Regions from separate parts of the Methyloversatilis sp. XJ19-13 genome, predicted to be linked through region 3. Evidence: predicted binding sites of a transcription regulator. Region 3 holds the regulator's gene; each other region holds the start of a gene.
What was found. Region 3 encodes sigma-54, which starts transcription at its own class of promoters, with help from an activator protein. Its sites were predicted from a motif close to TGGCACNNTTCCTGCT; they were not measured.
Positions count from the first base shown of each region.

Region 1: the regulator sigma-54 is predicted to act here: its motif matches at 1,369-1,384, upstream of nifH (nitrogenase iron protein).
Region 2: the regulator sigma-54 is predicted to act here: its motif matches at 6,164-6,179, upstream of NMQ14_RS04430 (nitrate reductase).

Region 1 covers NZ_JANINH010000001.1:123,363-130,595, reverse strand. Annotated here, with positions in the region: gene NMQ14_RS00630 (ArsC/Spx/MgsR family protein) at 1-41, opposite strand, end outside; gene NMQ14_RS00625 (hypothetical protein) at 83-676, opposite strand; gene NMQ14_RS00620 (group II truncated hemoglobin) at 657-1,124, opposite strand; gene nifH (nitrogenase iron protein) at 1,535-2,413, shown strand; gene nifD (nitrogenase molybdenum-iron protein alpha chain) at 2,530-3,984, shown strand; gene nifK (nitrogenase molybdenum-iron protein subunit beta) at 4,106-5,665, shown strand; gene NMQ14_RS00600 (transposase) at 6,078-6,605, opposite strand; gene NMQ14_RS00595 (Rieske 2Fe-2S domain-containing protein) at 6,987-7,233, shown strand, end outside.
Region 2 covers NZ_JANINH010000002.1:402,875-410,107, reverse strand. Annotated here, with positions in the region: gene yaaA (peroxide stress protein YaaA) at 31-804, shown strand; gene NMQ14_RS04445 (hypothetical protein) at 848-1,438, shown strand; gene NMQ14_RS04440 (dienelactone hydrolase family protein) at 1,451-2,332, shown strand; gene ybiB (DNA-binding protein YbiB) at 2,364-3,368, opposite strand; gene NMQ14_RS04430 (nitrate reductase) at 3,413-6,142, opposite strand; gene NMQ14_RS04425 (bifunctional protein-serine/threonine kinase/phosphatase) at 6,304-7,233, opposite strand, start outside.
Region 3 covers NZ_JANINH010000003.1:185,488-192,720, reverse strand. Annotated here, with positions in the region: gene ptsN (PTS IIA-like nitrogen regulatory protein PtsN) at 1-252, opposite strand, end outside; gene hpf (ribosome hibernation-promoting factor, HPF/YfiA family) at 374-694, opposite strand; gene NMQ14_RS05520 (RNA polymerase factor sigma-54) at 758-2,194, opposite strand; gene lptB (LPS export ABC transporter ATP-binding protein) at 2,215-2,955, opposite strand; gene recX (recombination regulator RecX) at 2,948-3,391, opposite strand; gene recA (recombinase RecA) at 3,388-4,419, opposite strand; gene NMQ14_RS05500 (CinA family protein) at 4,477-4,971, opposite strand; gene NMQ14_RS05495 (phosphatidylglycerophosphatase A) at 4,971-5,417, opposite strand; gene thiL (thiamine-phosphate kinase) at 5,476-6,438, opposite strand; gene nusB (transcription antitermination factor NusB) at 6,459-6,953, opposite strand; gene ribH (6,7-dimethyl-8-ribityllumazine synthase) at 6,957-7,233, opposite strand, start outside.

The DNA.
Region 1 (7,233 bases), on a different contig from region 3:
CCGCCGCAGCCGGGTTTCTCGAAGAAGACGACGTGACTCATGGCTTCGCATGCACCCGGCGCTGCCGCCGGGCGCAACCGCGTCATACCGGACGGTTCTCGTACAGGTTGCGGATCGGGCCCATCAGCTTCAGGCCTTCCTCGAAGGTGATTTCCGGGAACTTGCCGGTGAATTTGAGTGCGGCGTCGGCCACGGCATCCACCTTGCCGGCGGTGTCGAACTTCTTCAGTTCGGTCTTTTCCAGATACAGCAGTTCGAGCAGTTCGTTGTACACCGTGGCTTCGTCGATCGGCAGAATGTAGAAGGTCGCGCCGCCATACTGCACCTGATACTTCTTCGACAGGTCGATGTTGTCGCAGAACAGGAAGTACTTGCCGGTCGGCGACAGCGCCTCGCCGAGCACGTCGGCCAGCAGCTTCAGGTATTCGAACGACAGCAGGAAACCGGTCAGAAAGGGAATCTGCTGCTCGCCCTCGTGAGCGGCGGCAATCACCTGGTCCATGCTGATTTCGGGCGGGCGCGCCTCGTCGGCGAACTGCTGCGCGAACTTCAGCGCGATGTCGCCGCGGAAGCCGACACGATCCGCCTTGTGGGTCGGACCCTTGAAGACGGCGTTGAGCATCCGCTTCTCGTTTTCCAGCGTGGCAAATGCGGAGCTAGCTATGGTGATGCTCATGGTGGTTCCCCTGATCATTGCGGATGAAATCCGCGGTCTTGAAAAAAGCCTGCTCGAGTTGCTGCCGCAACGCGGCATCGTCTACGACTTCCTGCAGCGCCCGTCGCATGCAGTCCATCCACGCATCCCGTTCGGCGGTGCCGATCGGAAATGCCAGGTGTTTGCGGCGCAGCCGCGGATGGCCGCGCTCGGTCGAATAGCGCTGCGGACCGCCGGTCCACTCGACCAGATAGTTCACCAGTATCTGGCGCACCGACCGCAGGTCGGCCGGGTGCATCGCGCGAATGCCGGCCGCCGCCGGCTGCGTACTCATATGGTGATAGAAGCGCTCGACCAGACGTTCGATCGCTGCTTCGCCACCGATGCGCTCGAAGTGGGGATTGCCGCCGGCAGAAGCTGAACTGACGGAGGGGACAACAGGCTTGTCTGCAGGCGGGCGGGTTTCCATGGCATCGGGTACGCGTGTTGATGCAGGCATACAGCAAGCCCCGTACCCGCTCGCTGTCCGGGATGGCCAACGCCCGCCTGCAGGCCGTTTGCGCCATTCGCGACAGACCGTGCGCCGACCCGGCCATTCCGCACAGCGCTGCGATGAATGTCGCGTTTGTCACATCCGTCCGTCGGCCCGTCAGATGCCGCGTTTGCGTTGAAAACTGGCGTCCGGGATGGCTTCTGGCGATGTTGAACGCGAGTGGCACGGCAGTTGCTGAAGTGACCTTGCACCGACCATGACTCGCCGCAGTGGCAACCACGAAGACCAATAAAGGCACGAGGGGCTGCATCCGGTGGCACGGTAAGCGCCAAGGACCACACGGTCGGCGGCATCCAACTGTTCATCGACTCAGGAGTGACATCGAAATGGCAAAACTTCGGCAAATCGCCTTTTATGGCAAGGGTGGGATCGGCAAATCGACGACCTCGCAAAACACACTGGCCGCGCTGTCGGATCTGGGCCAGAAGATCCTCATCGTCGGCTGCGACCCCAAGGCTGACTCGACCCGCCTGATCCTGCACGCCAAGGCACAGGACACCATCCTGTCGCTGGCCGCTGAAGCCGGCTCGGTGGAAGACCTCGAGCTCGAGGACGTCATGAAGATCGGCTACAAGGACATCCGCTGCGTCGAGTCCGGCGGCCCGGAACCCGGCGTCGGCTGCGCCGGCCGTGGTGTCATCACCTCGATCAACTTCCTCGAGGAAAACGGTGCCTATGACGGCGTCGACTACGTCAGCTACGACGTGCTGGGCGACGTGGTGTGCGGCGGCTTCGCCATGCCCATCCGCGAAAACAAGGCGCAGGAAATCTACATCGTGATGTCGGGCGAAATGATGGCCATGTACGCGGCCAACAACATTTCCAAGGGCATTCTGAAGTACGCCAATTCGGGCGGCGTGCGCCTCGGCGGCCTGGTGTGCAACGAGCGCCAGACCGACAAGGAACTGGAACTGGCCGAATCACTGGCCAAGATGCTCGGATCGCGCCTGATCCACTTCGTACCGCGCGACAACATCGTGCAGCACGCCGAACTGCGTCGCATGACGGTGCTCGAGTACGCACCGGATTCGAAGCAGGCGGGCGAGTACCGCACGCTGGCCGAGAAGATCCACGCCAACGCCGGCAACGGCACGATCCCGACGCCGATCACGATGGACCAGCTCGAAGACCTGCTGATGGAGCACGGCATCATGAAGCAGATCGACGAGTCGCAGGTCGGCAAGAAGGCAACCGAAGTCGCCTGAGAAACCGAGAGTCGAGGGTCGGGAGCCGCGGGTCGCAAAGCCCGCAGGCTCCCGGCCTCCGCCGGCGACCCCACGGTTCTCCTCCCTCCGCTCTCGATACGTACAGGAGTACTCAAATGAGCATGACGATTGACGAAAAGAAGGCCCAGAACGCAGCTCTCATCGAAGAGGTGCTGAAGGCCTACCCGGAAAAGACCGCCAAGAAGCGGGCCAAGCACCTCAATGTTCACGAGGAAGGCAAGCCCGACTGCGGCGTCAAGTCGAACATCAAGTCGCTGCCCGGCGTGATGACGATCCGCGGCTGCGCCTACGCGGGTTCCAAGGGCGTGGTGTGGGGTCCGATCAAGGACATGATCCACATTTCGCACGGCCCGGTCGGCTGTGGCCAGTATTCGTGGGCGGCGCGACGCAATTACTACATCGGCGTGACCGGTGTGGACACCTTCGTGACGATGCAATTCACCTCCGATTTCCAGGAGAAGGACATCGTCTTCGGCGGCGACAAGAAGCTGGAAGTCATCATGGATGAAATCCAGGACCTGTTCCCGCTGAACAAGGGCATCACCGTGCAGTCGGAATGCCCGATCGGTCTGATCGGCGACGACATCGAAGCGGTATCCAAGAAGAAATCGAAGCAGTACGACGGCCACACGATCGTGCCGGTGCGCTGCGAGGGCTTCCGCGGCGTGAGCCAGTCGCTCGGTCACCACATCGCCAATGACGCGATCCGTGACTGGGTGTTCGACAAGACCGAAGACAAGCGCCCCGACTTCGTGTCGACGCCGTACGACGTGGCCATCATCGGCGACTACAACATCGGCGGCGACGCCTGGTCGAGCCGCATCCTGCTCGAAGAGATGGGTCTGCGCGTGATCGCCCAGTGGTCGGGCGACGGCACCATCGCCGAGCTGGAGAACACCCCGAAGGCCAAGCTCAACGTGCTGCACTGCTACCGCTCGATGAACTACATCAGCCGGCACATGGAAGAGAAGTACGGAGTGCCCTGGGTCGAGTACAACTTCTTCGGCCCGACCAAGATCGAGGAGTCGCTGCGCGAGATCGCCTCTCACTTCGACGACACGATCAAAGCCAATGCGGAGAAGGTGATCGCCAAGTACAAGCCGCTGATGCAGGCCGTCATCGACAAGTACCGTCCGCGTCTCGAGGGCAAGAAGGTGATGCTGTTTGTCGGCGGCCTGCGCCCGCGTCACGTCATCGGCGCTTACGAAGACCTCGGCATGGAAGTTGTCGGCACCGGCTACGAGTTCGGCCACAACGACGACTACCAGCGCACCACGCATTACGTGAAGGACGGCACGCTGATCTACGACGACGTCACCGGTCACGAATTCGAGAAGTTCGTCGAGAAGGTCAAGCCTGACCTGGTCGGCTCGGGCATCAAGGAAAAGTACGTGTTCCAGAAGATGGGCGTGCCGTTCCGCCAGATGCACAGCTGGGACTACTCGGGTCCGTATCACGGCTATGACGGCTTTGCCATCTTCGCCCGCGACATGGACATGGCGATCAGCTCGCCCATCTGGGGCCTGTCGAAGACGCCCTGGAAGAAGTAAGCATCTGCAGTGAAACGTAGGGTGGGTTGAGGGCACCGAAACCCACCACGAACGACCCGCGTGTCGACGGGCCGGGTGGCTTGATGCTGCCGGCCCACCCTACATCAAGGAGCAATCAACCATGCCTCAATCAGCCGACAAGATTCTCGATCACGAGTTGCTGTTCCGTGAGCCCGAGTACCAGAAGATGCTCGCCGACAAGAAGTCGGAGTTCGAATTCAACCACGCCGACAGCAAGATCCAGGAAATCGTCGAATGGACGAAGACCGAGGATTACAAGCAGAAGAACTTCGCCCGCGAAGCGCTCACCGTCAATCCGGCCAAGGCCTGCCAGCCCCTGGGCGCGGTCTATGTCGCCAACGGCTTCGCCAAGACGCTGTCTTTCGTGCATGGCTCGCAGGGCTGTGTTGCCTACTACCGTTCGCACTTCTCGCGCCACTTCAAGGAACCGACTTCGTGCGTGTCATCGTCGATGACTGAAGACGCGGCCGTGTTCGGCGGCCTGAACAACATGATCGACGGCCTCGCCAACACGCTGAACCTGTACAAGCCGGAAATGATCGCGGTGTCGACCACCTGCATGGCGGAAGTCATCGGTGACGACCTGAACGCCTTCATCAAGACGTCGAAGGAAAAGGGCAGCGTGCCGGCCGACTTCGACGTGCCGTTCGCCCACACCCCAGCCTTCGTCGGCAGCCACATCACCGGCTACGACAACGCGCTGCTGGGCATCCTGCGTCACTTTTGGGACGGCAAGGCCGACACCGCGCCGAAACTTGAGCGCGTACCCGACGAGTCGATCAACTTCATCGGCGGCTTCGACGGTTTCGTCGTCGGCAACATGAAGGAAATCAAGCGCATCCTCGGTCTGTTCGGCATCGACTACAACATCATCTGCGACCCGTCCGAAGTGTGGAACACCCCCACCGACGGCGAGTTCCGCATGTACGAGGGCGGTACCACGAAGGACACCGTGTGCCGCGCGCTGAACGCCAAAGCAACGATCATCTTCCAGGAATTCTGCTGCGAGAAGACCGCCAAGTTCATCGCCGACCACGGCCAGGAAGTGCTGCTGCTGAACAGCCCGATCGGCGTTGCCGGCACCGACAAGTTCCTGATGGAACTGTCGCGCATCACCGGCAAGCCGATCCCGGCCGAACTCGAGCTGGAGCGCGGCCAGCTGGTCGACGCGATGGCCGACAGCCAGGCTCACCTTCACGGCAAGCGTTACGCCATGTACGGCGACCCGGACATGATGCTCGGCCTGACCGAATTCCTGCTGGAACTCGGTGCTGAACCGGCACACATCCTGGCCACCAACGGCGAGAAGGAGTGGGCCGCCAAGGTTCAGGGCGTACTCGACGCCTCGCCCTACGGCGCCGGCTGCAAGGTGTACCCGAAGCGCGACCTGTGGCACATGCGATCGCTGCTCTACACGGAGCCGGTCGATTTCCTGATCGGCAACACCTACGGCAAGTATCTGGAACGCGACACCGGCACGCCGCTGATCCGCATGGTGTTCCCGATCTTCGATCGCCACCACTACCACCGCTACCCGATCTGGGGTTACGAGGGCGGCCTGCGCGTACTGGTCATGCTGCTGGACGAGTTCTTCGAATCCATCGATGTGAACACCATCGTTCCGGGCAAGACCGACTACTCGTACGACATCATCCGCTGAGCACCGGCACCGGGGGCAACCCCGGTCCGAACAGAGCAGTCGCGACGGGCTGCCCGGTTTTCCGGGCAGCCCGTTTTGCATCACGACGAAGCTGCGACTGCCGTTGGGCATCGCTGCGCTCACCCCAACCTGCGGCGGTCGGGGCCGGGAACACCGGGCGAAGATGTAGCGTTGGGCATCGCCTTCGGCTCACCTCAACCTACGGCATGGGATGGAGAACACTGGGTAAACGTGTGGCGTTGGGCATCGCCTGCGGCTCACCCCAACCTACGGGCGCGGGATGGGGAACACTGGGTGACGGTGTGGCGTCGGGCATCGCCTTCGGTTCGACCCAACCCATGTGATGTTCCGTAGGTTGGGGTGAGCGCAGCGATGCCCAACATCGAAGCTTGATCCCGCGGGACTCCTCGCCTCATTCTCCGAACCGTCCTTCGATCTGCGGACCGCCACCGCCCCAGTCGGCGGGCAGGATGCCGCGTTCGACGTAGCGGTGGAAGGACGAGTGTGGCCAGTCGGCGACGCGTTCGACCAGTCCGTGTTTCACCGGGTTGAAGTGGATGTAGTCGACATGGCGCGCGAAATCGTCGTCATCACGAACGAGGTGCTCCCAGTATCGCCGCTGCCACACGCCACGCTCACCCTTCCCGAGGCGGCTGGCGTTCATCATTTCGTCGCGCGGCAGTGCGCGCGAGAAGGCCGCCTTGACCAGCATCCAGCGCGTCGCGTAGTCGGCATCGCCGGCCGGGAGCGTCCACACCATGTGCAGATGGTCCGGCAGGACGACCGCCGCATCGATGTGGAACGGGTGATGCAGCGCCGTGACGCGAACAGCCTCGCGCAGCGACCCGATATGACGATGCAGCAGACCGGATGACCGGTCTGCCAATACGAGCGTAAAGAAGAAGGTCGCGCCAGGGGCGGACGAGCGGCGGTAGCGCATCCGGTAATGATAAATGCATTACACGTGCCTGGACTGGGGATGTTGGGCATCGCTGCGCTCACCCCAACCTGCGGGGCTGCTTCGGGCGGGCATCACGGAATGACGGTTCGCGTTGGGCATCGCTGCGCTCACCCCAACCTGCGGGGCTGCTTCGGGCGGGCATCACGGAATGACGGTTCGCGTTGGGCATCGCTGCGCGCACCCCCACCTACGAGACACCACGTAGGTTGGGGTGAGCGCAGCGATGCCCAACGCCCGGCCGTCGCCGGGCGCCATGCCCGACCATTGCACCGGGCGGCACCCGAGCCGGTATCGATTTTGCTCGTGCATGTCATCCGGCCCGCCGGGTCGGAAAGCCGACAGTGTTCCCGGGAGAACGACATGGCATTCCAGCCGTTATGCAAAAGCAGCCTGCTCTATGAGGGCGAACTCGTGCCGTGCATCGTGGATGACACGGAAGTCGTGGTGATGTGGCCCGAGGGTGGAAGGCCGCGCGCTTTCGACGCCGCCTGTCCGCATGACGACGTGTCGCTCGCGCGCGGCGTGTTCAGCGGCCACACGCTGACCTGCATCGCCCACGGCTGGGTGTTCGACGGGCACACCGGCGAAGGCGTGGCACCCGAAGGCT
Region 2 (7,233 bases), on a different contig from region 3:
CGCGGGGTCAATCCTGTCTGCGTCACGCCCATGATCATCGTCCTGTCTCCCGCCAAATCGCTCGACTACGAATCCCCTTTGCCTGCGGCCAGCGCGACACGTCCCGATTTTCTGGATCGCTCGGCCGTGCTGGTGGATATCCTGAAGTGCAAAAGTCCGGCTGATATCGCATCGCTGATGAGCATTTCCGATCCGCTGGCCGCGCTGAATGCCGCGCGCTACGCCGAGTGGACGCCCGACTACGACGCTCCGCTCGCGCGTCCGGCCGCGCTGGCGTTCAACGGCGACGTCTACGACGGACTCGACGCCCGCTCGCTCGACCGTGCCGGACTCGACTGGCTGCAGCAGCATGTACGCATCCTGTCCGGGCTGTACGGGGTGCTGCGTCCGCTTGACCTGATGCTGCCCTACCGGCTGGAAATGAGCACCAGGCTGGCCAATCCATCCGGCAGGGATCTCTACGCGTTCTGGGGCGATCTGCCGGCGCAGGCATTGAACGCCGTACTGGAGAACGATTCGCGGCCGGTACTGGTCAACCTCGCCAGCGACGAATACTTCAAGGCCGTGAAGCGCAAGACGCTGAAGGCAGAAGTCATCCAGCCGGTGTTCCAGGACTGGAAGGGCGGCACCTACAAGGTGATCAGCTTTTTCGCCAAACGCGCGCGTGGCCTGATGGCACGCTACGCCGCCGACCATCGCATCGATGACGTCGAGGCGTTGCGGGACTTTGCCGTCGACGGCTACGTATTCGATGGCAAGGCGTCGTCGGACACGCAGTGGATCTACCGAAGACGCCTCGCCTGAGGCCAGAAAAAAAACGCAGTACCCATCACGAGGAGATCTGACCATGACCCGCCAACAACATCTGCTGACGGCACTTGCCGCGACGTTTTGCCTGCTCGGCGCGAGCGCCGGTTCGGCCGCGCAGGACAACCAGTCCGACCGTTTTTTCCGCGAATGCCGGGCGGCGTGGGCCGACAACAACATCGGTCTGGCCGATGAGCTCTGCTACAAGGCGCTGATGCACCCGGACGTGAACGCGATCACCCCGGATGCCAAGTCGCAGCGCTTGTACAACTATGCTCAACTGAAGCGCATGCTCGGCAACTGGGAAGGTGCGGAGGAGCTGTTGCGCGAATCGCTGACCATCGAGGAAAAGCGCGCCGGCAGCGCCCCGGATCTGCCGCTGGCCCGTCGCCTCGCCGAACTGTCGATTGCCTGCGCCGCGCAGAACAAGTGGTCCGAAGGCATCGACATGATCGAGCGTCTGTACCCGGTTGCCGGCCAGTTCCAGGGCGGCGAGCGCGCGGCGATCAGCGAACTGTTCCGCAACTACGTGCCGCAGGTGGCAACCGCCGGCAAGATGGACCTGGCGCGCCAGCTGAACGAGTTCTCCGACTCGGTGCCGGCGCGCGAACCCGGCTTCATCAATCGCTGAGGAGGACTGAACGTGAGCTCGAGCGCAGCAAAACCTGAAAGCGGCCTGCCGGGCGATCCGGAACGGCGTGACTTCCTGCGTACTGCAACGGTGGCCGGTTTTGCGCTCGCCGCGCAGCCGGTGATGGCGCAGCAGATCATCACGACGCCCGCGACAGGTCTGGACACCGGCATGGCCGAGGTCGGTACGCCCGACGCGCAGACACTGCCGGTCTATTTCGCCCGCCCGGCTGCCACGCCGAAGCCGCCGGTGGTGCTGGTGGTGCAAGAGGTGTTCGGCGTGCACGAACATCTCCGCGATGTCTGCCGGCGCTTTGCCCGGGCCGGTTACTTCGCGATCGCGCCCGAGCTGTACTTCCGCCAGGGCGATCCGTCGAAGATCAGCAGCGTGCCGGAAATTTTCGAGCGCATCGTGTCGCGCGTCGGCGATGCGCAGGTGATGGGCGATCTCGACAGTTGCGTCGCCTGGGCGGCGCAGTCCGGCGGTGATTCTGCCCGCCTGGCGGCGACCGGCTTCTGCTGGGGCGGCCGCATCACCTGGCTGTATGCCGCGCATCAGCCCGCGCTGCGCGCCGGTGTGGCGTGGTACGGCAAGCTTGACGGACTGCCGGGTGAGCTCACGCCGAACCACCCGATCGATCTGGCCGACGCGCTCAAGGCGCCGGTGCTCGGTCTGTACGGCGGCAAGGATCAGGGCATTCCGACCAGCGACGTCGACGCCATGCGCGATGCGCTGACGAAGTCACCCGCCGATGCGGCGCGCCGCTCGAACATCGTGTTGTATCCGGAGGCCCCGCACGGCTTTCACGCCGACTTCCGGCCAAGCTATCGCGAAATTGACGCCAGGGACGGCTGGCAGCGCTGCCTGGCCTGGATGGCCGCCAACGGCGCCTGACGCCGCGCGACCGGGGTCCGGTCGTCGAGCCTCAGTGGGCCGAGTGCGGTGTTGCGTGCGCCAGCCCGAGTGAAACGGTGGCCTTGGCATGCGTCAGGTCGCGCGCCGAACCGCTGCCGAACAGGCAGGCCGCGACCTGGTTGAGCAGCGGTTGCGGGATGGCGCGGTGGCCTTCCAGCATTTCACGTATGCAGGCACTGGTGGCCTCGATGTCTTCTGCCGGTGGCAGCGGATTGACCAGTTGAGGGGTGCCGATTTCCGCTTCGAACAGCGTGCGGGCGGTCTGGTGCTCGAACATCTGTATGCGCGGACGACGCATCGGGTCGGCAAATGAATCGTCATCGGGGGCGCGCATCAGCAGCGCACGCTCCGGTGTGCGCAGGAACATGTCGTGCAGTCGGGACAACAGCTGGGGGTCGGCCACGCAGATGACGCGCAGGCTGCGCAGCGGCGCCGGATCGAGCAGTTTGGCCACGACGTGTGCCGTGTTCCGGTTCCCCATGCGATCCCGCAAGCGGATCAGGCTGTCGAGCGAGGGGCTGAGCATTTCGGTCGGTACCACTGCACAGCGCCCTGAATTCAGCGTGGTCTGCGCGTCGGCCAGACTGCTGCAGGGCGCATGACCAAGTCGTTCGAACACATCGATGCTGCCCGCCCGCACACCGTGCCCCACGAGCCCATGCACCATCACGGGCACTTCGAGACGCGCCAGCATCAGTGCGAGCAGCGGCATCAGATTGGGCGCCCGGCCGGCGCGCGAATAGCTCGGAATGACCACCATGCGAGGCCGATGCTGCGGAAGTTCGATGACCGGCACGCGTTCGTTGAGCGCGCGCGCGAAGCCGGCCAGTTCGTCGGAGGATTCGTTCTTCCAGCGCAGGCTGGCCAGCACGGCACCGAGCTCGAGCGCCGGAATGCGGCCGTCGAGCATGTCGGCGAACAGGTCGTAGGCCTCTTCTTCCGCCAGATCCCGGCCGTCTTCGCCGCCGCGGCCGAGCGCCGACAGCATGTCTGTCAGGGTCTGTTGACTCAACATCGCAGCGATCGCTCCAGGCTCATGTTCGTCTCCTCGAAATATTGTTATGCCGCCTGCCGCCGTGCTTCCAGCATGCGTTTCAACTCGGGTACGCAGGACCCGCAGGAGGTGCCGCAGCGCAGTGACTGCTGCAGCGATAACAGGTCCGCCCCGGCGTCGATGGCCCGGGCGATGTCGGGCTCGGCCACGTCGAGGCAGTTGCACACGATGCGTCCGCGCGTGGCGGTGGCCACCGGCGGCGTGCCCAGCGGCGCAAACAGCCAGCGCCGCAGGTCGGTCGTCGGCTGGCGACCGGTCATCACGTCGCGCAGCCAGCCGGCTGCAGCGGTCTCGCCGGTCAGCCGGATGCCGGTCAGCAGTCCGTCCTCGATCAGCGCGCGTTTCGTGATGTCGCGTCGTGCGTCGCGATAGACCAGGCAGGCCGGGTCATCGAGCGCGCAGATGCGGTCTATGTCGGCAAGCCAGTCGTCCGGAATCGGTGCGTCGTGCGCGATGCGCAGCACCAGCACCGGCCGCTCCCGGCCGGCCAGCGACAGTGCGGCGTAGGCAAAGCGGGCCAGCACCGGGGCCAGCGCTTCCGAGCGCCGCAGCGCAGCGCTGACGGCGGCTTCGTCGCTGGCTTCGGTGCGCAGCAGCAGCGCCTGATGCGGCAGATCGGCGCGCGCGATCTGCACGGCCGCGTGCTTGAGTTCGGGCTGTTTGGAATAAGGGTCGGTCCGGCCTGCGGTCAGTGCATTGGCGCCGCTGTTCGAAAGTGTGTTGCGTCCCCAATGCATCGCGACGAAGGCGCTGCCCGGTCGCTGGGCGGCGCTGGCGTGGGCGCGCAGCACGATGTCGCCGCGCCGGCTGCGGATGCGGACCAGGTCGCCGTCGGCCAGACCGCGGCGCGCCAGATCGTCGGCGTGCACCTCGACGCGCGGCTCGTCGACATGGCTGTACAGCTGCGCCACCTGGCCGGTGCGGCTCATGCAGTGCCATTGGTCGCGTAGCCGGCCGGTATTCAGGTGCAGCGGAAAGCGGGCGTCGATCTTTTCCGCAGTGGTGCTGGTGACCGGTACGACAAAGCGTGCGCGGCCGTCCGCGGTCGCGAACGTGCGCTCAGTGTAGAGGCGTGCCCGGCCGGCATCGGCGCCGGCGGGGAAGGGCCACTGCTGCGGACCGAGGCGGTCGAGCAGGGCGTAGCTCAGGCCGGTGATGTCGAGGTCGCGTCCGCGGGTGGTTTCGGCGTGTTCGTTGAACAGTTGTTCCACGCTGTCATAGGGGAACAGGCTCATCGCGTCGCGGCCGAGCCGGGGTGCGAGCACGTGCGCGAAATCACAGGCGATGCGCCAGTCGGCGCGCGCTTCGCCGGGTGGCGGCAGTGCGGCCTTCACATGCGTGATGCGGCGCTCCGAGTTGGTGACCGTGCCTTCCTTTTCGCCCCAGGTGCTCGCCGGCAGCAGCAGATCGGCGAAGGCGGCGGTTTCGGTGCTGCGGCAGGCGTCCTGCACGACGACGAATTCAGCCGTCTGCAGCGCCTCGGTGATCAGCGCCTGATCGGGCATCGAGTGTGCCGGATTGGTACAGGCGATCCAGATCGCCTTCACCTGGCCGCTGCGCACGCCCTCGAACAGATCGACCGCGGTCAGGCCGGGTTGCGCCGGTACGTCGTCGATGCCCCAGAGGCGCGCGACTTCGGCCCGGTGTGCCGGGTTGGCGAGGTCACGGTGGCCGGACAGCAGGTTGGCCATGCCGCCGACTTCTCGCCCGCCCATCGCATTGGGCTGACCGGTCAGCGAGAACGGACCGGCCCCCGGGCGGCCGATCTGGCCGGTGGCCAGATGCAGCGCTATGAGCGCGGTGCCGTTGTGCGTGCCGTGATGCGACTGGTTCAGGCCCTGACACCACATCGACATCGCCGCCTTCGCCGAACCGAACCACTGCGCGGCGGTGACGATGTCTTCGGCGCGCAGGCCGCATATTTCCGCGGCAACCGCCGGCGTCACGTCGCGCACGTGCCTGCGCAGTGCGTCGAAGCCTTCGGTGTGTGCGCGAATGAAGGCGTCGTCGGCGTGTCCTTCCCACAGCAGCACGTGCAGCATGGCGTTGAACAGCCAGACATCGGTGCCGGGCAGCAGCGGCAGATGCAGGTCGGCGTCGGACGCGGTGTCGGTGCGGCGCGGGTCGATGACGATCAGTTTCAGCGCCGGATTGGCGCGCCGCGCGTCCTCGATGCGGCGATAGACGATGGGGTGGGCGTAGGCCGGGTTGCCGCCGGCGATCAGCAGGCAGTCGGTGTGGTCGATGTCTTCATAGGAGCAGGGCGGCGCGTCGGCGCCGAGCGTCATCTTGTAGGCCGACACGGCCGAACTCATGCACAGGCGAGAATTGGTGTCGACATTGTTGGTGCCGATCAGTCCCTTTGCCAGCTTGTTGAAGGCGTAGTAATCCTCGGTCAGCAGCTGGCCGGAAATGTAGAAGGCGACAGCGTCCGGGCCGTGCTTATCGATGATGGCCGCAAACCGGTCGGCGGCATGGTCGAGCGCAGCATCCCAGCCCACGCGCGTGCGCGGCGCATCGCGGCCAAGGCGCAGTTCCGGATGCAGGGCGCGCGTTTCCGGACGCGCGCTGAGGTGCAGCGTGGCGCCCTTGGTGCACAGCCGGCCGAAATTCGCCGGATGCCCGGGGTCGCCGCGCACACCGCTGATACGGCTGCCGTCGTGTTCGATGATCACGCCGCACCCGACACCGCAGTAGCAGCAGGTCGAGCGGGTTTCGTGTCGCTTATCGGTCATTGTTGTCTCCGCCAGACGTTTAGCAAGGCGTATGCCACGTTATTGAAGGCTTGTTTGCGCGCCTGTGCGGGCGCTTTTGCGGCGATGGCGTGCACGCGCGCTCCTTCGCGGGGCGCAATGAACGGTGCATGCATGCCACTGGTGCGCCCGGTACGCGGCATTCATGCGAGCAGCGCCCACAGCAGCAGCAGATTCAAGAGTGTTGAGCCGGTGAGCAGAAGGCGCAACAGGCGCGTCGAGGCGCGTTCGATCAGTGGCGCGCGCCGTGGCAGCGCAAGCGGACGGTGTGCGCCGCGCTCCAGCGCGAGCAGGAATTCCTCGGCAGTTTCAAAGCGCGCATCGGGTGTGCGCGCAACGGCCTTGAGCAGCGCCGCTTCCAGCCATTCCGGCGTGTCCGGGCGAAACCGCGTGGGCGGCAGCGGATCGCCGAAGCGCGGTCGCTGGAAGGGTTCGACCTCGCCGTACGGATAACGCCGGGTCAGCAACTCGTACAGCGTGACACCGAGCGCGAACAGATCGCTCGACTCGCTGGCTACCGAGCCCGCGAACAGTTCCGGCGCCATGTAGCTCGGCGTACCCGGGTTGTTGATCTCACCGAACGCTTCGCCGTCGGACGCCGCGACACCGAGGTCGAGTACGCGCAATGCGCCCTGGGCGTCCAGATGCAGGTTGTCCGGCTTGATGTCGCGATGCACGATGCCGAGCCGGTGCAATGTGCCGAGCGCGCGCAGCACGGTGCAACCCAGCCGGACAATCTGCTCGACTCCGAAGTGGTGGCCCGCATCAAGCCGGGCACGCAGTGTTGCCCCCTCATGCCAGCTCATAAGGTAGTACAGGCTGCTTCGCCCGGCATGGTTCGACACCTGCGGAAACAGTGGCGACACCACCCGGCGCGCCAGCCACTCCTCGTGCACCAGCGCGGCGATGGCATCCGGATCGGCCGCGTCCGCACGCAGGGTCTTGAGCACCCTGACTTCACCGCTGGCGATGTCACGCACGCGATACAGCAGGGTGACACGCGATTCGTGCAGCACCGTCTCGACCTTCAGTCCGTCGACGACATCGCCCGGGTGCAGCCGCGGCGGCAGGTC
Region 3 (7,233 bases):
ATCCAGCCGCACGAACCCGCCGATGGCTTCCTTCAGACCCTTGATGCGGCCATGCGGGATTGCAACCCCCTGACCGAGGCCGGTGGAGCCGAGCTTTTCCCGCGCGAACAGGCTGTCGAACACCTGGCTGCGGGCAATACCCTGGTGGTTCTCGAACAGCAGGCCGGCCTGTTCGAACACACGTTTCTTGCTGCTGGCCTCAAGGCCGATACAGACATTCGAAACGGGCAACAGCTTGGCGATGAGCGTCATGTCAGGGGCTACTCCGAACACGCGGCGGGCGCGATCACCGGATTAACGGAAACCGCGCCGTGAAGTTGATTGCACTGCAACAAGACGTAGGATTATACGCTCGTGACAGGCAGCAATCGTGTCATTCTGCCGCTTGGTGCTTGACCGACTCGCGCGTGTGCTCGTTCGATTTTTCCTTGTGTTTGAGCACCTGGCGATCGAGTTTGTCCATCAGGTTGTCAAGGGTGGCGTACATGTCTTCACTTTCCGCTTCGACAAAGATGTCGCGGCCTCGCACGTGCAACGTGACTTCCGCCTTCTGTCGCAACTTTTCGACTGTCAGAATCACGGAAACGCTTGTTACGTGGTCGAAATGGCGGATCACGCGTTCGAGCTTCGACTCGATGTAGTCGCGGATCGGCTGTGTCACTTCAAGATGATGGCCGGTGATGGTGAGGTTCATGCTGCCTCCTGTCGTTGCGGGACGGAATATGCGGGACGATCCGGGCGTTCATCATTGAACGCGTTAGATCGCCTTGCGCACGCTGACCGGCGGGATGTTGAGCGATTCGCGGTATTTGGCGATGGTGCGCCGCGCAACCACGATGCCCTGCTGACCCAGTATTTCCGCGATACGCGAGTCCGACAACGGACGTTTGGCATCCTCGGCACCCACCAACTGGCGGATGAGTGCGCGGATTGCGGTGGCTGAGCAGGCCCCGCCGCTTTCGGTTGCCACATGGCTGCCGAAAAAATATTTCAGTTCGAACAGACCGCGCGTCGTCGCCATGTACTTCTGCGACGTCACGCGGGAAATGGTCGATTCATGCAGTTCGAGCGTCTCTGCGATCTCGCGCAGCGTGAGCGGCCGCATCGCGACTTCGCCGAATTCGAAGAACTGGCGCTGGCGCTCGACGATGGCCTGCGATACACGCAGGATGGTGTCGAAGCGCTGCTGGACATTCTTGATCAGCCACTTGGCCTCCTGCAGCTGGCCGGACAGGCCGCTGCCGCGCTGGCCCTGCAGGATTTCCGCATACAGCCGGTTGATGCGCAGACGCGGCATGGCATCCGGATTGAGCAATGCCGTCCATTGGCCGCGCACCTTGCGCACCACCACATCGGGCACGATGTATCGCGCATCGATCGGCGCAAACTGGGCGCCCGGACGCGGATTGAGCGAACGGATCAGGGTCTGTGCGGCACGCAGCAGTTCTTCGTCGCAACCCACTGCGCGGCGGATCTTGGCGAAGTCGCGTGCGGCCAGCAGATCGATGTGCTGGTCGATGATGACGCGTGCGAGCGTCGACACTTCGTCGGTCGCCAGAAAGTTGAGCTGCATCAGCAGGCATTCGCGCGGGTCACGCGCCGCCACGCCGGGCGGGTCGAAGTTCTGCAACTGGCGCAGCGCGATCGACAGGTCGTCGAGGTCGATATCGGCCTCTTCCGGCAGCAGCTCGACCAGTTCGTCCAGACCCTGGTTCAGGTAGCCGTCATCATCGAGCGCTTCGATCAGCAGGCGGATCAGATAGCGGTCGCGCTCGCTCATCTGCGACAGCGCAAGCTGGCCGCACAGGTGGTCCCTCAGTGATGTGCCTGCCGCCTGCACGTCCTGGTAGTCGCCGTCGTCATCGTCGCCACCACTGCGCGTCCCGTAATTGCCGCCTTCGCCCGACCATTCGTCCATGTCGGCACTGCCCGTGCCCTCCGGGGCACGCTCGTCTGCGCTGGCCTGGGTGCTTTCCTGCGGCGCGTCACGCACCTCGGTCACGCTCTCGGGCGGCGGCTGGAAGCTGGCGGTGGCATCGGGCTCGTCACGCTCGAGCATCGGATTCTCATCGAGGAAACGTTCGATTTCCTGATTGAATTCGATGGTCGACAGCTGCAATAGCCGGATCGACTGTTGCAGCTGCGGTGTCAGCGCAAGATGCTGGGAAAGTTTGAGTTGCAGCGACTGCTTCATGGTGTGCAAATTTCGGCGGGCTACAGGCGGAAATGCTCGCCCAGATAGACCTTCCTGACACTTTCGTTATACACGATTTCGTCCGGCCGGCCGCTCGCCAGCACCTCGCCTTCGTTGATGATGTAAGCCCGGTCACAGATACCCAGCGTTTCCCGCACATTGTGGTCGGTGATCAGCACGCCGATGCCGCGCTCCTTCAGGAAGCGGATGGTTTTCTGGATGTCGATCACTGCAATCGGGTCCACACCGGCGAATGGTTCGTCCAGCAATATGAAGCGCGGCGACGTGGCCAGTGCGCGGGCAATCTCGACACGCCGCCGCTCGCCGCCCGACAGCGCCACGGCCGCGCTCTTGCGAAGGTGGGCAATGCCAAGTTCGCCCAGCAGCTCCTCGAGCCGCTTCGCGCGCACGCCTGCATCCTTCTCATTCAGTTCCAGGATGGCGAGGATGTTTTCCTCGACGTCCAGCTTGCGGAACACCGAATTCTCCTGCGGCAGGTACGACAGGCCCTGATGCGCCCGCCGGTGAATCGGCAAGTGCGTCAGCCGCTCGCCATCGAGGTGGATCTCGCCGCCGTCGGCCGTGACCAAGCCGACGATCATGTAGAAACAGGTCGTCTTGCCGGCACCGTTCGGTCCCAGCAGTCCGATCACTTCGCCGCTGCCAACCTCGAAGGACACATCCTTCACGACCGGGCGCGATTTGTATTTCTTGCGCAGCCGCTCCACCTTGAGCCGGCTGACACTCCGGTTTTCAGTCATCGTCGTCGGGTTGTTCGCGCAGTACCTTGCGTATGCTATCGGCAGAAAAACCGCGCGATTGAAGAAATCTGGCCTGCCGCGCCCAGGCCTTTGCATCCTGCGGCGCGGCATCGAACCTGCGCGCCCATACGGCACGGGCGCGGACCGTTTCATCCTCTTCCAGTGATGCCAACGCGGCACCAGCGTCATCTTCCGGCACACCACGGAGTTTCAGTTCGTGCTGCAGGCGACGCGCACCGAAGCGGGTCGCACGTGACGACACGAATTGTTCCGCAAAACGTGCATCCGAAACGAGGCCACATTCCTCGAAACGGGTCAGCAGAGCCGAGATATCGTCCTGGTTGCCGTCCTCCGACAGTTTTCGAACCAGTTCGGCGCGACTGTGATCACGCCGCGCGAGCAGGCGCAGGGCCTTCTCGCGCAGGCTTGCACTCACGCAGCCTCTTCCCGTCCGGTGACCACGACACTCATTTCCGGCATGCCGCAGGCGACGCGCACCTTGTTCTCGATCTCGCGTGCCATGACCGGATTGGCGCGCAGGAACTCGCGTACGTTGTCCTTGCCCTGGCCGATGCGCTCGGTGCCGTAGGAATACCAGGCGCCCGACTTTTCGACGAACTTGTGCAGCACGCCCAGCTCGATGATTTCGCCTTCGCGCGAAATGCCCTCGCCGTACAGGATGTCGAATTCGGTCTGCTTGAACGGCGGCGCGACCTTGTTCTTCACCACCTTGACGCGGGTCTCCGAGCCAATCACTTCTTCGCCCTTCTTGATCGCGCCGATGCGGCGGATGTCGAGACGGACCGAGGCGTAGAACTTCAGCGCATTGCCGCCCGTGGTGGTTTCCGGGTTGCCGAACATGACGCCGATCTTCATCCGGATCTGGTTGATGAAGATGACCATCGTGTTGGTGCGCTTGATGCTCGCCGTCAGCTTGCGCAGCGCCTGACTCATCAGGCGGGCCTGCAGGCCGGGCAGCGAATCACCCATTTCGCCCTCGATTTCGGCCTTCGGCGTCAGCGCGGCGACCGAGTCGATGACGATCACGTCCACACCGCCGGAACGCACCAGCATGTCGACGATTTCCAGTGCCTGCTCGCCGGTGTCGGGCTGGGAAATCAGCAGGTCGCTGACATTGACGCCGAGCTTGCCGGCGTACTGCACGTCGAGCGCGTGTTCGGCGTCGATGAAGGCCGCCGTGCCGCCGATCTTCTGCATTTCGGCGATGACCTGCAGCGTCAGTGTGGTCTTGCCTGATGATTCCGGACCGTAGATTTCGACCACGCGCCCGCGCGGCAAACCGCCGATTCCGAGCGCGATGTCCAATCCGAGCGAACCGGTCGATACGGCCTGGATGTCGTTTTCGAGCTGGCCGTCGCTCATGCGCATGATCGAGCCCTTGCCGAACTGCTTCTCAATCTGGGCCAGCGCTGCCGCGAGCGCCTTGGCCTTGCTGTCGTCCATGCGGGAATCCTTTCGTTTGCTTTAAGTCGATTATGGCACAGTTCTTGCCATGTGCTTTCAGGTCTGTACTGCCTGCAAAGACAGCAGCACAGTCAGTGTATGACGTACGGATAGTCGGCGCACGGTTTCCCGGTCACCATCGAAATGACGCGTTTCGCTGCGCTCGACACCGCCCTTCACCGCCCAGCCGAAGCACACCGTGCCGACCGGTTTACCCGATGTCGCACCACCCGGACCGGCAATGCCGGTCACCGACAGCGCGATCGTTGCAGCCGAGCGGGCCAGCGCGCCGCGCACCATGGCCAGCGCGACCGGTTCGCTGACTGCGCCGTGCGCGGCCAGCAATTCGACCGGCACATCGAGCAGGCGCTGCTTGGCGGCGTTCGAGTAGGTCACGAAACCGCAGTCGAACCAGCCCGAACTGCCGGCGGTGGCGGTCAGCACTTCAGCCACCCAGCCTCCGGTGCACGATTCCGCGCTGACGATGACATGCCCGGACGTGCGGCAGGCGGCGCCTACCGCGTCCGACAGCGCAGCGAATTCCTCGTCCATCATGCAAAACGCTCCAGCAGCAGCTTGCCCAGCGCCAGCGACACCATGGCGAACAGGGCCGCAATCAGGTCGTCCAGCATGACACCGAAGCCGTTCTTCATGTGGATATCGACCCAGCGTGCCGGCGGCGGCTTGAAGATATCGAACAGGCGGAACGCGAAGAAGGCCGCAAGCTGCCAGAAGAAGTCGGGCGGCGTCACCCACAGCACCAGCCAGAAGGCGACGATTTCGTCCCATACGATGGCGCCGTGGTCGGGCACGCCGAGGTCGCGGCCGGTGCGCTGACAGGCGAGCGAACCGATGATGAAGGCGATCAACAGAAAAACACCGAAGGCGGCGTCGGAAAACGACGGCTTGATCAGCAGATACAGGGGCCAGGCCGCCAGAGTGCCCCAGGTGCCGGACGCAAACGGCACCAGACCGCTGCCGAAGCCGCAGGCCAGCATGTGGGCCGGATGGGCCAGAAAGCGGAAGCCGGGCGGGACGGAGGTCTTGATCATCGCTTCAGGAAAAGTGGTCGTAGCCGCGGTGCGCGACCGGCAGTACGCAACCCTGCGCGTCGATCAGGCTGACATCGCCGGCGCGGCCGACGCACATCGCACCGATGCGGGTCAGCGGCAGCGACAGGGATTCGGACAGCTGGCGCAACGCATCGTGCGCGCTGCTCGGCGCGCAGAACAGCACTTCATAGTCGTCGCCGCCGGCCAGCAAGGCGCGGCGCACGGTCGCCTCGTCATCGCAGGCGGCCTGCAGCGCGGACCAGGGCAAGGCTGCATCCTCGACCACGGCATGCAGGCCGCTGGCCGCTGCCACGTGACCCAGATCGGCCAGCAATCCGTCGGACACGTCGATGGCCGCACTCGCAACGCCCTGCAGGGCACAGCCCAGAGCCACCCGGGGCAGCGGTTTTTCCAGCGCAGCGATGCATTCGTTGCGACGCGCGTCCTGCAACCGCAGGCGGCCGAGCACGTCGGCCAGCCCCAGCGCAGCCCGACCCGGCTGGCCGGACACCCAGATGTCGTCGCCGTCCCGCGCACCGCTGCGGCGCAGCGCATTGCCGGTCGCAACTTCGCCGAATGCCGTCACGCACAGCGTCAGCGGGCCGCGCGTCGTGTCACCACCGATCAGGTCGACACCATATAGGTATGCACACTCGAAGAATCCGTCGGACAAGGCGGCCAGCCATGCGTCGTCGACCTGCGGCAGCGACAGGGCGAGCGTGACCCAGCGCGGGGTGGCCCCCATGGCGGCGAGATCGGACAGGTTGACCGCCAGCGTCTTCCAGCCAAGCCGGCGCGGATCGGTATCCGGAAGGAAGTGGGTGCCGCTGACCAGCATGTCACTGGTGACGGCCAGTTCGCAGCCGGGCGACGGCGCGACCAGCGCACAGTCATCGCCCGGACCAAGCGCATCGCCACGCATCGGCCGGATGAAGTGGCGGCGTATCAGCTCGAATTCCGGGCTCACCGGACTCACTTGAATAGCGACTACCGACGCGGACGGTTGCGTGCCGCCTCGACTTCCACCGCGCGCAGTTGCGGCGCCAGCTTGTCGAGTACGCCATTGATGAACTTGTGGCCATCCGAACCACCGAAATCCTTCGCCAGTTCGATCGCTTCATTGATCACGACGCGGTACGGCGTGTCGATCTGGTGCGCCAGCTCGAAGGTCGCCACCAGCAGGATGGCGTGCTCGACCGGCGACAGCTCGCCGACCGGCCGGTCGAGATGACTGCCGAACTGGACGCGCAGTGCGTCGGCCTTGTCGTGCGCGCCATTGAGCAGCGCGCGGAACAACTTGCGGTCGACCTTCGTGAAGCCGTCGTCTTCGCTCAGGTGCGCGTCGATTGCCGGCAGGTCGTTGCCGGACAGCAACCACTGGTAAATGCCCTGCACCGCGAATTCACGGGCCAGACGGCGGCCCGATTTGCGCGGTGCGTCGGCGGCCTTGATGTCGCCGGTGTCGGAGGAGGTGTTGTCCATGGATCAGTCTGTCAGTGTGGCGATCAGGCGGGCCATTTCGACCGCGGCGCGGGCGCAGTCGGCGCCCTTTTCGTGCATGCGGGCAAGCGCCTGATCGTCGTCTTCGGTGGTCAGCACGCCGTTGGCAATCGGCACGCCGGTCTTGAGCTGCACGTCGGACACGCCGCGCGCCATTTCGTTGGACACGATTTCGAAGTGGTAGGTCTCGCCGCGGATGACCGCACCGAGCGCAACCAGCGCGTCGTACTTGCCGGACAGCGCAAGCCTCTGAAGTACCAGC